3 regions of the Marinobacter adhaerens HP15 genome follow, and region 1 is predicted to be linked to each of the others. Evidence: predicted binding sites of a transcription regulator. Region 1 holds the regulator's gene; each other region holds the start of a gene.
What was found. The regulator FliA, encoded in region 1, starts transcription of late flagellar genes. The targets are predictions, from matches to a motif close to CTAAAGTTTNNNNNNNNNNNGCCGNTAA.
Positions count from the first base shown of each region.

Region 2: a site for FliA is predicted at 1,020-1,047, ahead of HP15_RS06090 (flagellar protein MotY). Genes of this name have one in related genera too.
Region 3: a site for FliA is predicted at 2,786-2,813, ahead of flgM (flagellar biosynthesis anti-sigma factor FlgM). Genes of this name have one in related genera too.

Region 1 is NC_017506.1:2,422,268-2,427,825, reverse strand. Features, by position in the region: gene flhA (flagellar biosynthesis protein FlhA) at 1-1,803, shown strand, start outside; gene flhF (flagellar biosynthesis protein FlhF) at 1,864-3,171, shown strand; gene HP15_RS11470 (MinD/ParA family protein) at 3,240-4,052, shown strand; gene HP15_RS11465 (RNA polymerase sigma factor FliA) at 4,084-4,827, shown strand; gene cheY (chemotaxis response regulator CheY) at 4,990-5,373, shown strand; partial or broken gene HP15_RS11455 (protein phosphatase CheZ) at 5,385-5,558, shown strand, end outside.
Region 2 is NC_017506.1:1,265,597-1,271,154, forward strand. Features, by position in the region: gene pyrC (dihydroorotase) at 1-906, opposite strand, end outside; gene HP15_RS06090 (flagellar protein MotY) at 1,090-2,007, shown strand; gene HP15_RS06095 (histone deacetylase family protein) at 2,014-2,940, opposite strand; gene HP15_RS06100 (bifunctional acetate--CoA ligase family protein/GNAT family N-acetyltransferase) at 3,149-5,558, shown strand, end outside.
Region 3 is NC_017506.1:1,626,492-1,632,049, reverse strand. Features, by position in the region: gene HP15_RS07760 (MFS transporter) at 1-11, opposite strand, end outside; gene HP15_RS07755 (CheR family methyltransferase) at 15-842, opposite strand; gene HP15_RS07750 (chemotaxis protein CheV) at 880-1,809, opposite strand; gene flgA (flagellar basal body P-ring formation chaperone FlgA) at 1,998-2,699, shown strand; gene flgM (flagellar biosynthesis anti-sigma factor FlgM) at 2,873-3,199, shown strand; gene HP15_RS07735 (flagella synthesis protein FlgN) at 3,207-3,677, shown strand; gene HP15_RS07730 (hypothetical protein) at 3,716-4,465, opposite strand; gene HP15_RS07725 (peptidylprolyl isomerase) at 4,693-5,304, shown strand; gene mnmC (bifunctional tRNA (5-methylaminomethyl-2-thiouridine)(34)-methyltransferase MnmD/FAD-dependent 5-carboxymethylaminomethyl-2-thiouridine(34) oxidoreductase MnmC) at 5,309-5,558, shown strand, end outside.

The DNA of each region.
Region 1 (5,558 bases):
GCGATCCTGATGATCATCAACTTCCTGGTCGTGACCAAGGGTGCCGGCCGGGTCTCCGAGGTGAGCGCCCGTTTCACGCTGGATGCTATGCCCGGCAAGCAGATGGCGATTGATGCGGACCTGAACGCCGGCCTGATCAATCAGGATGAGGCCAAGCATCGTCGTGCCGAAATCGCCCAGGAAGCGGATTTCTACGGCTCCATGGACGGTGCGTCCAAGTTTGTGAAGGGCGACGCCATTGCCGGCCTGCTGATTCTTGCGATCAACATCATTGGCGGTATTGCCATTGGTATGCTGCAGCACGGTCTGGATTTCGGGCTGGCCATGGAGCGATATGCGCTGCTGACCATTGGTGACGGCCTGGTGGCACAGATTCCCTCACTGCTGCTGTCCACGTCTGCTGCAATCATGGTAACGCGGGTTACCTCCAGCCAGGACATGGGCGGCCAGATCCTCCAGCAAATGTTCAGTGCGCCCAAGGCGCTGTCCATTGCCGCCGCTATCCTGATCATTCTCGGTCTGATTCCCGGAATGCCCCACGTGGCCTTCCTGGGTCTGGGTGCACTGGCCGCCGGCGCTGCCTGGTATATCTGGAAGCACCAGAGACAGACCGTCGAAGAAGATGGCGCATTCCCGGTTAGGGGCGCGGGCGGGGCGGCTCCACGGCCGGCGGGTCGTGATCTGCCCCCAGGCGGTGATGCTGGCGGCGATCAGGGGCGTCAGCTACCGGCCCCCGGAGAGACCAAGGAGCTGGGTTGGGACGATGTGTCCACTGTCGATATTGTCGGTCTGGAAGTGGGTTACCGGTTGATCCCGCTGGTGGACAAGTCACAGGGTGGCCAGTTGCTCAGTCGTATCAAGGGCGTTCGTAAAAAGCTGTCCCAGGATCTGGGCTTCCTGATGCCCTCGGTCCACATCCGAGACAACCTGGATCTGATGCCCAACGTCTACCGCATCACGCTGATGGGCGTGACCATTGCCGAGGCGGAAATCCATCCGGACCGCGAACTGGCCATCGACCCCGGTCAGGTATTCGGAAAAATAGAGGGCATTGAAGGCAAGGATCCGGCGTTCGGTCTGGATGCCAGCTGGATTGAGCCAGACAAGAAAGACCAGGCCCAGACCCTCGGCTATACCGTGGTCGATGCCAGTACGGTGGTCGCGACCCACCTTAACCAGGTACTGCAGAAACACGCCCACGAGCTGCTGGGCCACGAGGAAGTCCAGAAATGGCTGGATCAGCTTGAAAAGATTTCTCCGAAGCTGGCCGAGGAACTGGTACCCACCACCGTATCCATCAGCCTGCTGCTGAAAGTGCTGCAGAATCTCCTGAAGGAAGAAGTGCCGATCCGGGACATGCGGTCCATTGCCGAGGCTATCGTGAACGTGCATCCGAAGAGTCAGGATCCGAAGCTGTTGACCACCGTTGCGCGGCAGTCCCTGCGCCGGATGATTGTCCAGAGTATCTGCGGCAACGAATCGGAGATACCGGTGATCACCTTGGATCCGGATCTGGAACAGTTATTGCTAAAGTCTGTTCAACAGAGTCAACAATCCGGCGGACAGGAAGATATTGGCCTGGTCCTGGAGCCGAATATGGTTGAAAAACTCCAGCGCTCGCTTCAGGAGAGCGTCCAGCGTCAGGAGATGCTCGGCAAGCCAGCCATTCTGCTGGTGTCCGGGCCCCTGAGGCCGGTGCTGGCGAAGTTCGCCAGCTACGGGGTAGAGCGGCTCCATGTGCTCTCGTACCAGGAAATTCCGGATAACAAACAGATTACGATCGTGGCGTCCGTTGGCCAGTAGCGGCGCGGATGACAGAGCGGACAGCGCCGGCACGGCGTTGCCGGTGGAGGAAGAGGCATCATGAAAGTAAAACGGTTTTTTGCTCAGACCATGGCCGAGGCGCTCAAGCAGGTCAGTGAACAGATGGGGCCGGACGCCGTGATCCTTTCCAATCGTCGGGTCGACGGCGGTGTCGAAATTGTGACGGCGCTGGACTATGACGAGAATATGGCGCGCCAGCGACTGGGCAACCAGGCAGAAGAAGCCACCAACGGGTCCCGCTTGGCCGAGATGCAGGCCGACCAGCACAGGCGTCTTGAGGACGAGCTGAGCCGGTCCCGGGACCGCATCCGTGAAGTACGGGAAAAGCGGGCATCGCAGGGCGCGAGCTACGCCGGTTCGTTCGCTGCCATTCAGGAAGAGGTGAGCGGTGGTTTTGGTGATATTGAACCTCTGCCACAGGCGCCGAGGGAAGCCTATTCCGATGAGCTGGCGCAGATGCGGGCCGAGATCAGCTCGCTCAAAGACATGATGCAGGGCCGTCGGCCGCAACCGGAGCCGGAGGTTTCTGCGACCACCGCCGTGCAGCAGAGGCTTGCCGAGCGCTTGCAGGAGTTCGGCCTCGGCAGTGATCTGGCGGGGTCAATTTCCCGTCGTCACAAGGCGGGGCGTCTGGAAGACGGTTGGAAGCAGTCCCTGAAAATGCTGTGTACCGGGGTCCGGACCTCCCGCATGGAGTGGCTGGATGAGGGCGGCGCCTACGCGTTGGTGGGGCCGACAGGGTCCGGGAAAACCACCACCATCGGAAAACTCGCCGCTCGCTACGTGCTCAAGCATGGTTCCGATTCCGTGGCCCTGGTTACCACGGATCGCTATCGGGTGGCGGCGCACGAGCAGTTATTCGTGTTCGGTCGGATCCTGAATGTGCCGGTTCGGGTCGTGGATGAGAGCCACAGTCTGGACGATATTCTGGACGAGCTTTCAGACCGTCATCTGGTGCTGATTGATACCGCCGGACTGACCAGTGCGGACAAAGGCTATCAGGAACAGCTGGCCGAACTGGCTCGCAGCCATCACAATATCAAAACCCATCTGGTGGTCTCGGCAACCAGTCAGCCTCGCATCATGAAATCCGTGTGGCATTGCTATAAGATGGCAAATCTTGCGGGCTGTTTGATGACCAAAATCGACGAGGCCCTGACGCTGGGCGAGTCTCTCGGGTTTGTGATGGAAACCGGTCTGCCGGTAGCCTATTACACAGACGGCCAGAAGATTCCTGAAGACCTGCACCACGCAGAAGCCGTTCCGCTGGTGCGGTTGGCCGTGGATCGGCTGAAAACACTCCAGCAACAGCAAGCGGTCGCAGAGGGCCTGAAAGAGCACGCCTGAGACCGGACAGATTGACAGCAGGCGTCGGAGACAAAGCCGGCGAAACGTGGCGAGAGACCAAAAACAGTATGAGCAGAGCACATCCGGTACAGGTGATTGCAGTTTCCGGCGGAAAGGGTGGTGTCGGCAAGAGTAACGTGTCGGTGAACCTCGGAATTGCCCTGGCGCAGAAAGGCCGGAGAGTGGTGCTGCTCGACGCCGATCTGGGGCTCGCCAATATCGACGTCTTGCTGGGCATCACTGCCAATCGCAACCTCCAGGATGTTCTGGCGGGCGACTGTGATCTGAAGGACGTTCTGGTGAATGGTCCCGGTGGCATCAAGATTGTCCCCGCCTCTTCCGGTACCCAACGAATGACCCAGCTCAGCCCCATGGAACATGCCGGGCTGATTAATGCGTTCAGCGAACTGGGTGATCAGATCGATGTCCTGATCGTTGATACCGCCGCCGGTATTTCCGAGTCAGTGGTCAGTTTTCTGAGAGCGTCGCAGGAGCTGCTGCTGGTTGTCTGCGACGAGCCGACCTCGATCACCGATGCCTATGCCCTGATCAAGCTGATGAACCGTGATTATGGAACCAACCGCTTCCGTATTCTTGCCAATCAGGTCCGGAATGAGCAGGAAGGCCGGCATCTGTTTGAAAAACTGACCCGGGTCACCGAGCGCTTCCTCGATGTGGCACTACAATACGTAGGAATAGTCCCCTACGATGAGGCCGTGAAGAAAGCGGTTCAGCGGCAGCGTGCGGTGCTGGACGCCTATCCCAGGGCGAAAGCTTCACTGGCCATCAAGGCGCTGGCGGACAAGGTAGATAGCTGGCCGTTGCCGTCCTCTCCCCGCGGGCATCTGGAATTTTTTGTGGAGCGGCTCGTCGAAGTCTGAATCGGATCCAGTCAAACAAAAAACCGGATACATGACATTGGCGAAAAACCTCGGAATCTATAACCAGTCAAGTGCGCAGAAGCCGGCTCAGCTCATTGAGCAGCACGCGCCGCTGGTCAAGAAAATTGCCCTTCACCTGATGGCTCGCCTGCCGGCGTCCGTCCAGCTTGAGGACCTGATGCAGGCCGGCATGATCGGTCTGCTCGAGGCCGCCCAGCGTTACAGTTCTACCAAAGGTGCTACCTTCGAGACTTACGCCGGTATCCGTATTCGCGGCGCCATGGTGGACGAAATCCGCAAGGGTGACTGGGTGCCACGTTCTGTTCATCGCAACGCCCGTCGCATTTCCCAGGCCATCAAGGCCGTTGAAGATCGACTTGGCCGCGAAGCCCACGACCAGGAAGTGGCCGAAGAGCTGGGTATGGGGCTGCCCGAATACCACTCCTACCTTTCCGATTCCAACAGCGGTCGACTTTTTAGCCTCGACGAGCTCAATGAATCCGGAGAGCTGCCGATAGAACAGACAGAGACGCAGGATAATCCCCTTGAGGGGTTGTCCTCCGATGCCTTCCGGCGGAGCCTCGCTGAGGCGATTGAAGACCTGCCGGAGCGGGAAAAGCTGGTGTTGAGCCTTTACTACCAGGAAGAACTGAACCTCAAGGAGATTGGCGCGGTGCTCGGCGTCAGTGAGAGCAGGGTAAGCCAGATTCACAGCCAGGCAGCCCTGCGCCTTCGGGGACGGCTCTCGGATTGGCGTCAGGAATCGGACAACTGACCGCGTTCAGTCTGTGTCGCCAACGAGGTAGTCTGTAGTTTTTGGTAACCGATGCTTTACAACCGAAGCAAAGGTCCGACAATAAGCGGTTAAAACAGCGGCCTGCTAGACTTTGAACGCAAAGGTCAAACGAATTCCGGGTGTTACTAACTGGAGGTCCCATTGGACAAAAACATGAAAATCCTCATTGTGGACGACTTCTCCACAATGCGACGGATCATCAAGAACCTGCTGCGTGATCTTGGCTTCACCAACACCGATGAAGCTGACGACGGCAACACGGCACTGCCAATGCTCAAAAGCGGCAAATACGATTTTCTGGTGACCGACTGGAACATGCCGGGTATGTCAGGCTTCGACCTGCTCAAGGCCGTTCGGGCGGACGAGAATCTGAAAACCCTGCCGGTATTGATGGTAACTGCTGAGGCCAAGCGCGACCAGATCGTTGCCGCTGCCCAGGCAGGCGTAAACGGTTATGTGGTCAAGCCGTTCACCGCTGCCGTGCTCAAGGAAAAGATTGAGAAAATCTTTGAAAGAATCCAGTAACCAGAGGTCGGATGGCTCTCATGAGCGATAGCAAAAAGAACCATCGGGGCCTTGAACCGGAGGTGACGGAAAAGCTCCAGCGGCAGGCAGCGGAACTGGCCGAGAGTGTTGATGCGGGTGATTATGCCAAAGCCATGACCCTGATCAATGAACTCAGCGAGGTCAGGGATCAGAGTCTGTACCGT
Region 2 (5,558 bases), 1.2 Mb from region 1:
TAGGCCATAGAAATCAGGCCCGTTGAAACTGGCGAATGCTTCAAGTTTATCCAGGATGCCAAGCTCTTCGAAAATGTCCGCATACAGACCGATTGCGCCGTAGGCCGAATAACAGCCAGCGCAACCGCAGGCTGCCTCTTTGCGATCCTTTGAATGGGGGGCGGAATCCGTGCCCAGGAAAAAGCGTTTGTCGCCGCTGGCCACCGCGTCCCTGAGCGCCTGTTGATGGCGGTTACGCTTCAGGATTGGCAGGCAATAGAGATGCGGTCGAATGCCGCCTACCAGCATGTGGTTGCGGTTATACATCAGGTGCTGGGGCGTCAGAGTCGCACCTAGGTTGTCACCGGTGTGCTGCCGGACAAACTCTGCGGAATCGGCCGTGGTGATATGTTCCAGTACAACCTTCAGGTTCGGGAAAGCCTCGAGAGTGGGTGCCAGGACACGCTCCAGAAATACCTTTTCCCGGTCAAAAATGTCGATATCGGCATCGGTTACCTCGCCGTGTACCAGCAGCAGCATGCCACAATTGGCCATGGCTTCCAGAACCGGGTAGATGTTGCGGATATCCTTCACGCCGGAGTCGGAATTGGTCGTTGCTCCGGCGGGGTAAAGCTTGGCGGCCACAACGCCTGCAGCCCTGGCATCCCGGATGGTCTGTGCCGTCATGCTCTCGGTCAGATACAGCGTCATCAACGGCTCGAACTCGGTGCCATTGGCAGCCGCCAGAATGCGCTCCCGGTAGGCTGTGGCATCGGCTGCGGTGGTAACTGGCGGTACCAGGTTGGGCATGATGATGGCGCGACCGAAGCAGGCGGCCGTAGCCGGTACCACGTCCTTGAGAATGTCGCCGTCCCGTACGTGAAGGTGCCAGTCGTCGGGGCGTGTGAGCGTGAGCTTGTCTGTCATGGCGTTTGTCCGAAATACCTTTGGCGGGGCGAGCTTGTGCCCGGTTCTCTGGGAGCCGAAAAAATTTGGCGAATTATACCAGAAGGCTCGGGTGATTGTTTTCCGGTTGGTGGCTAAAGAACTTCCGGCTCAGGCCGTTAAACGGTCTGACTCTGCTAACTCCGGACACTGATGGCTAGCTCTATGGGATTTCGCCCCGGACAACTCCTGAATACTCTGCTGGTTGCCACGTTGCCCGTGGCGCTTCTGCCGGCAACCGCGCAGGCTGCCAGCTATGGCGCCGGAATCGAGAACAGCCAGTGGTATCTCGCCGAGTCGGTATTTGAATGCCGGCTGGTGCACGAAGTTCCCGGCTACGGTCGGGCGGTGTTCAATCATCGCGCCGGTGAAAGTCTCAGCTTTTTCCTGGAGTCTGATTCTGCATTGATGCGACCAGGGCGCGGCAGCCTTGTGGTCGAGGCACCGGCCTGGCGTCCGGGTGTGGCGCCGAAGCCCCTGGGAACGGTAAATGTATCGGATGATCGCCGTCAGGTCTCGCTGGATACCCGTCAGGCGTTCGTGGTCGCCCATGGACTTCTGGACGGGATGCGCCCGACGGTAACCAGGGAGTCGTGGTTTGATGGCCGCCCGGTGCGTGTTCAGGTCTCCAACATCAACTTTGCCGGCGAGTACCAGCGTTATCAGCGCTGTACGTCCAATCTTCTGCCGGTAAACTTTGATCAGATCCAGCGCTCGAGGGTGCCCTTTGCCAGTGGCAGCACGCAATTGTCCGATGCCGACAGGCAACTACTGGATAACATCGTCGCTTATGTGAACGCAGATTCCACGGTTGAGCGGATTTTCGTGGATGGTCATAGTGACAGTATTGGCAGCCGGATCGACAACCGTGCGCTCTCCGAAGATCGCGCCAATGTGGTGGCTGACTACCTCAAGGCGAGCGGTATTGATGAAAACATGATTACCGTTCGGGCTCACGGCGACCAGTACCCGGTATCCAACCGGCCCGCCGATAACCGCCGCACCAATATCCGCCTGCAACGGGCCGGTGACCGCCCGGAACTGCAGCAGGCTAACGGCTATGGCGGCGAACCCAGGGGCTGATTGGCGTCAGTAAACCGAATCCAGTACTTCCAGGTGGGCATTGACGCTTTCCGCCAGGGCCCGCAGATGGTACCCGCCCTCCAGGGTTGAAATGATCCGGTCATTGCTGTGCTCACTGGCGACACCCACAATCATTTCCGTTAGCCAGCGATAATCTTCCGTATCCAGATTCAGTTCTGCCATCGGATCCAGCCGGTGGGCATCAAAACCCGCCGAAATCAGGATCAACTGCGGTTTGAATTCATTCAGGCGCTTCAGCCATCCCGCCTCCACCTGCTTACGGTACTCTTCAGACGAACAGTTTGCCTCAATCGGAATATTCACGATGTTGTCGGCCTGCCGGTGCACGTGGGAGTGCGGGTAGAAGGGATGCTGGAAGCTTGAGCACATCAGGATACGCTCGTCGCCACTGACAATGTCTACGGTGCCATTGCCCTGGTGCACGTCGAAATCGATGATCGCGACCCGCTCCAAATGATGAAAGGTGAGGGCGCGCATCGCGGCCAGGGCAACGTTGTTGTAAAAACAGAACCCCATGGATTTCGCCCGCTCGGCATGGTGCCCGGGCGGCCGGGCACACACAAACGCGTTGGTAACCTGGCTGCTCATGACCATATCCACGGCCTGGATATTGGCACCAGCTGCCAGACGAGCGGCTCGAAGGGTGTCGGGCATCATGGCCGTGTCCGGGTCGGTAAACACGCGGCCGCGGGTCGGTTGCATCAGGTCCAGTTGATGGAGATATTTTTCCGGATGCACCATCAGAAGCTGATCACGGGTGATTTCTTCCGGCCGCACCCAGTCCAGCTTCTGGTCCAGGCCAGTATCAGCAAGGTAGCTGATGATGGCCGCCAGCCGCTCAGGGCTTTCCGGATGTTCCGGCCCCATGTTGTGTTTCATGAAGTCATCGTGGGAAAAGAATGCCGTGGTCATACGTCTCGGACTGCCTTCGATATGCTTATATTTTCTTCAAGCTTATCAGGGAAAACTGCACGATGCCGTGTTTCTTTGGTCTTATAACGGCGATAGTCATTTCACATCGGGGTATCAAGGCCTAAGATAAGAGTTACACTCATAAGTAACCTGTTTTATTACATTTATTTCCCAACGGTCTGCCGGCCGCATACAAAGGAGAGTCAGCTTGAGCACCCGGTATCTGGAGAGCCTGTTTAATCCCGCGTCCATTGCGGTGATCGGTGCGTCGGAGCGGGCAGACAACCTTGGCGGTATGGTGTTGCGGAACCTGATGGGGGGCGGTTATCCCGGCCGGTTACTGGTGGTTAACCAGAACGATTACGACAACGTGCACGGGGTGCCCTGCGTCAAGAAAGTCTCGAAAATGGAATTTTCCCCGGACCTGGCAATCATCTGTACGCCGCCGGATACCGTGGCCAAGACCATCAAGCGGCTGGGGGAGGCCGGGGTGCGCACCGCGATCGTTATGACCGGTGGCATGTCACGTACTCACAGTAAAACCGGCCAGCCCCTGATGTATTCCGTTCGTGAAGCGGCCCGGGAGACCGGAATCCGGGTACTGGGCCCCAACACCATTGGCCTGATGGTCCCGGCACGCAGCCTGAACGCTACCTACGCCCATATGGGCGCCATCCCTGGCCGGGTTGCCTTCGTTGGCCAGTCGGGCACCATCGCCAGTTCGGTCATAGACTGGGCATTCGCCCGTGGTGTGGGGTTTTCCTATTTCCTGACCCTGGGCGATGGCATGGATATCGATCACGACGACCTGATCGACTACCTGGCGCAGGATACACAGACCCGTGCGATTCTCCTGCACATCGAAAACATTCCCAATGCCCGCCGCTTCATGTCGGCGGTTCGGGTGGCGTCCCGCACCAAGCCGGTGATTGCGGTGAAGTCCGGTCGGGTACCGGAGTCGGAGTGGTTTCCCCACGACCTCCCTGATGGCCTGAAACGCAGCGATCCGATCTACGACGCCATGCTTCAGAGGGCAGGTGTGCTCCGGGTGGATGGCCTTGGCCAGATGTTTGATGCGCTCGAGACATTGACGCGGATGCGTCCCCTGCGCCGCGAAACCCTGGCGATCATGGCCAATGGGGTCGGCCCCGGGGTGTTGGCCGTGGACCGGTTGGCCGATCTTGGTGGTGAACTGGCAGAGCTGTCGAAATCCAGCATTGAGAACCTGGCCGAGCTGCTGCCACCTTACTGGACCCGTAAAAACCCCATTGACCTTAACTACGATGCCTCGCCGGAACTTTACGGCCAGGCCATCAAGATCCTGGCAAAGGATCCGGAAGTGGCAAACGTTCTGGTGATGTATGCCCCGAGTCTGACGGAGGACAGCCTGCAGATTGCCGACGCCGTTGTGCAGGCGTCCAAGGGCACACGTCTGAATGTGTTCACCTGCTGGCTCGGCCAGAGTACGGTCATGGATGCTCGGGAAGAGTTTTACCGGGCCGGGCTGCCGTCGTTCTTCAATCCCGAAAAAGCCGTGATGGCATTCATGCAACATGTTCGTCACCAGCGGGTTCAGCGGCTGCTTACGGAAACGCCGGAATCCTTTACCGATCACTTTGCAGACCGCACCCATACCCGTCATGTGGTCAACAGGGCACTTCGAGCAGGTCGGTATCACCTGTCGAACCGGGAAGCGCGGGACCTGGTGCGGGACTACGGGATCAGCACCATCGAAACCATGTACTGCGACGATATGGAAGAGGTGCTGGAGGTGTTTGCGGTTGAGCGGCGCCCCATCGACATTACCATCATTCACGAGCAGGCGTGCCATCCTTTTCTGGACCTGAGTCCGACCCAGCGTCGGTACAAGGGTACGGTCCAGAAACTGAACAGCGAGGCGGCCATCATGGATTCGTGCCGCTACCTGATGGAGGAGTACAAGAGCCATTTCCCGGAAAGTGGATTTCTAGGGTTTGCGGTTCAGCGTTCCTACCAGCACGTGGGTGGGATCGAGTTCAGTGTCGGCATTACCCGGGACGCATTGTTTGGGCCCCTGGTGGTTTGTGGTGCAGCTGGCGCCCAGATCAACGTGATGACCGATCGTCAGATCGCACTGCCGCCATTGAACATGGTGTTGGCCCGTGAGCTTCTGCGCCGTACCTACATGTACAAGCTGCTGAAAGAACACAGCCTGAAGCCGGAGGAGGATATCCGCGCGGTGTCCGAGACCCTGGTCACCCTCTCACAGATCGTTATCGACATTCCGGAAATCAAGGGGCTTGAGATCTCGCCCTTGCTGTTCAACGAGCAGGGGGCCGTGGCTGTCAATATTGCCATCAATCTGGCCGACAAGCCGGGGCGGCCGATTATTCAGCCTTACCCGCGGGAACTGGAGGAATGGATTGTTTTGCCCAAATCCGGGCGCCGGGTCATCATTCGACCGGTACTGGCGGAAGATGAGCCTGCCCATCGGGCGTTCCATGAGTTGCAGTCGCCGGAATCCATTCGTTACCGGTTCTTCCAGTATCGCAAGCATTTCTCTCGCGAAGACGTAGCCCAGATGGTGCAAATCGATTACGACCGGGAGATGGTTTTTATTGCCAACGCGCCCAGGGAAG
Region 3 (5,558 bases), 800 kb from region 1:
TTGAGGGGCATGGATTATTTTTTCCTGTAGATGATTCCGGGGTGGCACTGCACCATCTCGTAGAGATGGGGCAAGCCGTTGAGCGATTCCGAGGCACCAAGAACCAGATAGCCGCCCGGGTTCAGGGTGGCGTGCATCCGGGTGAGAATGTCCTTTTTCAGGTCCGCCGAAAAATAGATCAGAACGTTCCGGCACATCACAATATCGAACTTGCCCAGCATATAACGCTCAAGCAGGTTCAACTCCTTGAACTCCACCATGCTCTTGATCTGGGGTTTGATCTGCCAGCCACCGTTCAGGGACGGCGTGAAAAACTGCTTCTGGCGCTCTGGCGAGAGCCCCCGACCAATAGCAAGCATTTCATACTCGCCCTTGCGAGCCACATCAAGAACGCTTTTGGAGATATCCGTCGCGGTGATCTTTACATCCCGCAGCTTCCCGGGCCTCGCCCGCCGAAACTCCTCGACGATCATGGCAATCGAATACGGCTCCTGGCCGGTTGAGCAGGCCGCAGACCAGATACGCAAAGGCTGCATCGAGTTGCGCTCTGCGAATTCGGGAAGCAGTTTCTCCTGAAGAATCCGGAAAGGGTGATTGTCACGGAACCACAGGGTTTCATTGGTTGTCATCGCATCGATGACAGTCTCTTTCAGGCCGCCCCGCCCGGGGCGCTTAAGACGCTCGAGCAGTTCACCCAGGGTATTCAGGCTGTTCTCTTCAAGAATCCTGCGCAACCGGCTTTTGACCAGGTACTGTTTATTATCGCCCAGTAAAATCCCACAGGCGTCCTGCAGGAACGATTTGAAGGCTTCATATTCCTGTGGCGTTATTTCCGCTTTCATTGGGTCTCTGTTCTGAGTGAATCTTTGAGCGGCTCCATCAACCCTGGTCGATGATTTCCATCACCCGCTCTGCCAGCTCGTCCGGACTGAACTTTGCCATAAAGTCGTCGGCCCCGACCTTCTTTACCATGGCCTGGTTGAACACACCGCTGAGTGAGGTGTGAAGCATAACAAACATATCCGAAAGCGCCGGGTCCTCTTTCACCTTGGTGACGAGGGTGTAGCCATCCATTTCAGGCATCTCCACGTCCGAGATGATCAGAGAGAAGTGATCCTTGGCCCGGGAACCGTCCGCAGTGATTTCCTTCAGATGTTCAATAGCCTGCTTGCCGTCGTTTTTCAGCACCACTTCCATGCCAATTGCGGTGAGACACCGCTGTATCTGGCGCCGGGCCACGGACGAATCATCGACCACCAGCACGGGCAGATGCCCCGGCACCCGGTCCGCGCTCTTGCTCAGAACGGCTTCGGTTACGTCCTCCCCGAGCGGAGAAACTTCTGAAAGAATCTTCTCTACATCAATGATTTCAATAAGCTTATCATCAATTTTCGTGACAGCGGTAAGATAGACATCCTTGCCGGCCCCTTTGGGTGGAGGCAGGATTTCTTCCCAGTTCATGTTCATGATTCGCTCGACGCCGCTCACCAGGAAACCCTGCGTTTTGCGATTGTATTCAGTGATGATGACGAAGCTGGTGGAGAGCTCGTCTTGCGGGATACCCGGCAGACCGATTGCCATGCTCAGATCGATAATGGGGATAGTCTCACCCCGGCTATGGGCTACGCCTCGAACGACCGGCCGACTGTTGGGCAGGGAGAACAGCTTCGGACACTGCAGAACCTCTTTCACCTTGAACACGTTGATCCCGTAGATCTGGCGCCCTCTGAGACGGAAAAGAAGCAGCTCAAGGCGGTTCTTTCCGACCATCTGAGTGCGCTGGTTGACACTGTCCAAAACCCCTGCCATTTCGATTCTCCTGGCTTGCCGGAATTACAACGGCATATATCTTGCTGTTCACTGAATAATAGCCTGATCGACGGAAACCCGTCATATCAGGGGTGGGTCAGCCCATTTAACGGCCACTTTTACCGAATCCTTAGCCTGATTCGGGCTTTTCTGCCCTGTTGTTGACAGCATAGGACAAACTGATACGTATGCGCATCACGAATTTCGCCCTACTACTGCTAATGTCTGGCCTGAGCACGCCGCTCCTTGCTGGAACGACGGCTGAACAGATTCAGAAAGCAACCCTGGCGTTTCTGGACAGCTTTGCGTCTGAACAGGCCGAGCATGGCTACACCGTTTCCTTCGAACCCGGTTCCATCGACAGCCGCCTCGCTCTCGCCGAGTGCGAAAAGCCTTTGAGTGTAGAGTTCAGCGGTGACCCATGGAAAAGCACCAGCCCGTCGTTGCAGGTAGCCTGCGAAGGAACCCGCCCATGGCGAATGTTTGTTACCGCTTCAGTCTCTATCCATGGGCCAGCCCTGGTAGCAGCGAGGCCACTCACGCGTGGAGAGCGAATAACCGAAGGGCTGCTTGCAAAGCAGTCTGTTGAAATCAATTCATCCAGACGTGGCGTGATTACGGACTCGAAGCAGGCGATTGGCATGGAAGTGCGGCGCGCAGTGAATGCCGGATCGCTCGTTACACCAGACATGCTTTCGGCCCCGAATGCGGTCGAACGAGGCGATCATGTTATCATCACCGCCAAAACCGGTGGATTTTCAGTACGTTCCCGGGGCAAAGCCCTGGCAAGCGCCAGCGTTGGCGAACAGGTTCTGGTTGAGAATCTGCGCTCATCGCGCACGATAAGAGCCAGCGTTGTCGCGCCGGGCCACGTGGAGATTCCGATGTGAGCCGCGTGCGGCAGAGGCTTGCCGGAGCGGCAAGTGAATGCCGCAAAACCGGTCGTAAAAGCAGATGAAAAAAGTGCTAAAAAGTACTAAAGGTTTTCGCGGCGCCGCCGTTAAGAAGACATAAACTCGAGTAAGCGCCGCATTCGTGGCGCGACAGGCAAGCAGGTACAGATATGTCAGTTGACTTAAATGGAATTGGCCCCGGCCAGGTCAACACCCAGAGAACTACGGCCGACAAAAGCTCCGGCGCACAGAATACCCAGCCGGCATCCAACGAACAGGCGAAGACACAGGCCCAGGGGGCCCGTGGTGAGAACGTTAGCCTGAGCAATCAGGCCAAGAATCTGAAGCAGCTCGAACAAAAGCTGGGCGATTATCCGGAAATGGATGACGACCGCATCGAGCAGATCCGTTCCGCCCTCGAAAATGGCACGTACAAGATTGACGCCGAGAAGCTGGCCCAGAAAATGCTTGAGATGGATGAAAGCATTTTCGGGTGAGTAGACCATGGCCGCAATTGATGATTTGAAGACCCTTCTTTCCCAGGATATCAGCCAGCTTGAAACACTGGCTGACGTTCTCGGCAAGGAAAAGACCTGCCTTGCGAATTCCGACCTCCGCCAGCTGGACGCCCTGACCAGAGAGAAGAACGATCTCCTCGGTGCAGTCCGCGAACGCGCCAAACAGAAAATCCGAACGCTCGTACAAATGGGATATCGCCCCGAAAGTGGCGAGCCTTCCCGCTTTATTCGCAGCGCCGGATTCTCGGATCTCTTCGAACTCTGGCAGGAAGCGGACCAGAAGCTGCGAACCTGTCAGACGCTGAACCAGACCAACGGTCGCGTAATCAGCCACTTGCAAAAGCGTTTGTCGAGGCTCACAGATATTTTCCGCGGCGCCACCGGCCAGCAAAAGCTGTACGGTGCACAGGGTCAGCAGACCACGGTATCAAGCAGCACGGTGCTCGCCAGCGCCTGAGCCCGGACGCATGGCTCTGCCGAGCCATGCTTTCCACTTTATCGGGTGTAGATGGTCATCTGGGAGTCGGGATGAAACCGGATGTCGTGAATGCTCACGTTGCCCATTGAAGCTCCCTGGCCTCCCGTAACCCGTATATTGTCCATCCGGATTTCCTCGATGCGCTCAGGGAACGCCAGCATCAGGGCGCCATCTTCTCTTACCCGATAACGCGGCTCCCCTTCACGATAGTGCACACCGGAAATGCTGAGATCTGAATCCAGGAAGTTCAGAACCGGCACGAAGATATTGGCGGAAAGCTTGAGACCTTCAATAACATCTGCGGATGCCTCGGTGCCTTGCTCCCCATTTCCTGCGGGGTTCTCCGCCATATTGCTGACAATACCAATGCGCTGCAGCAGGGTCGGATCGCCCTGACCCGAAATCGCCGCCAGCTCGGCTTCACTCATGAGGGCAAGATTGCCTCTCTCATAAAGTTCGCCGGCTTCCAGCGTTGCCTGTGACGCCTCGGCCGAATTGCTGGCCGCAAAGGTTACCAGGGGCTGGAATGGCAGCGTGACCGCTGTTACCAGGGCGGCAGCGTTGCGATAGCGGGACTGGTGCTTGAGGACACGGTGCAGCTCCTTCTCGCTGATCCAGCCCGCCTGGATAAATACCTCACCCAGGCGCTGTCCCGTTTCCCGCTGAAGCCTGAGGCCTTCGTTAACCTGCCCCTCAGACAGATACCCACGATTGATAAGCAATCGCCCGAGGCGTGATTTCTCTTCAAATCCCTGACGGATTCTCACCCAGTGTCTCCTTTTAAACAGTGAAAACCGTACAACCCGGCCCGGCCAGTGTGATCCATGACTTCCGATATCGGGAAGGTTAGCCGATCACACAACGATGTGCGTGGATGCAGTGCCCGTTTTACCATCACCATCTGGTAAGATCTGGCACCTGATAACAGAATTCGCCGAATTGTCGCAGGAAACACACCTGCTAATAACACGGAGAACGGCTGCAAATGACAAACATGGTAAAACCCCTGAAAACTGTGACACCCGTATTGCTTATGGCATTCGCCCTGCTCATGCCGACTGCCGCGGTGCAGGCGCAAACCAATGAGCAACCGGCCAGTGATCCTCTTCCAAAGGTCCGCATGGTGACCAGTGAAGGCGCTATCGAGCTTCAGCTTCGCCCGGATGTTGCGCCCGAAACGGTCGACAATTTCCTGCAGTACGCCGAAGACGGTTTTTTCGACGGCACCATCTTCCATCGGGTTATACCCGGGTTCATGATCCAGGGCGGCGGTTTCACCCGGGATCTCTCCCGCAAGTCCACTCGGGCCCCTATCCGCAACGAAGCGAAAGAGACACTGCCGAACCTTCGTGGAACCATTGCGATGGCTCGCACCAGTGCGCCTGATTCCGCCACGTCCCAGTTCTTTATCAACCTTTCCGACAACGGGTTCCTGAACGCCGGAGTTCGCGGCCCGGGTTATGCGGTTTTTGGCAAGGTGACCGAGGGCATGGGCGTTGTCGATGCCATTGCCCGCAAACAGACCACTCGCAAACAGGGGATGGCCGATGTGCCGGTTGAACCTGTGATCATCGAAACCGTCACCGTGGTCGACCCCGAAGGCTGACACCGTGGACCGTGCTCCCCTGCCGCCCGGAATAGAGCCCGCTGAACTGGCTTGGCACGACGGCGTCCCGGAGTCCATCCGGTTCGGCGATGTCTATTTCAGCCGTGACAATGGTCTCGAGGAAACACGCTACGTTTTCCTGCAACACAACCAGTTGCCCGAACGTTTCGCACAGATTCCCGAGGGCGGCAATTTCGTTATTGCCGAAAACGGCTTTGGGACCGGCCTGAACTTTCTCGCTGCCTGGCAAGCCT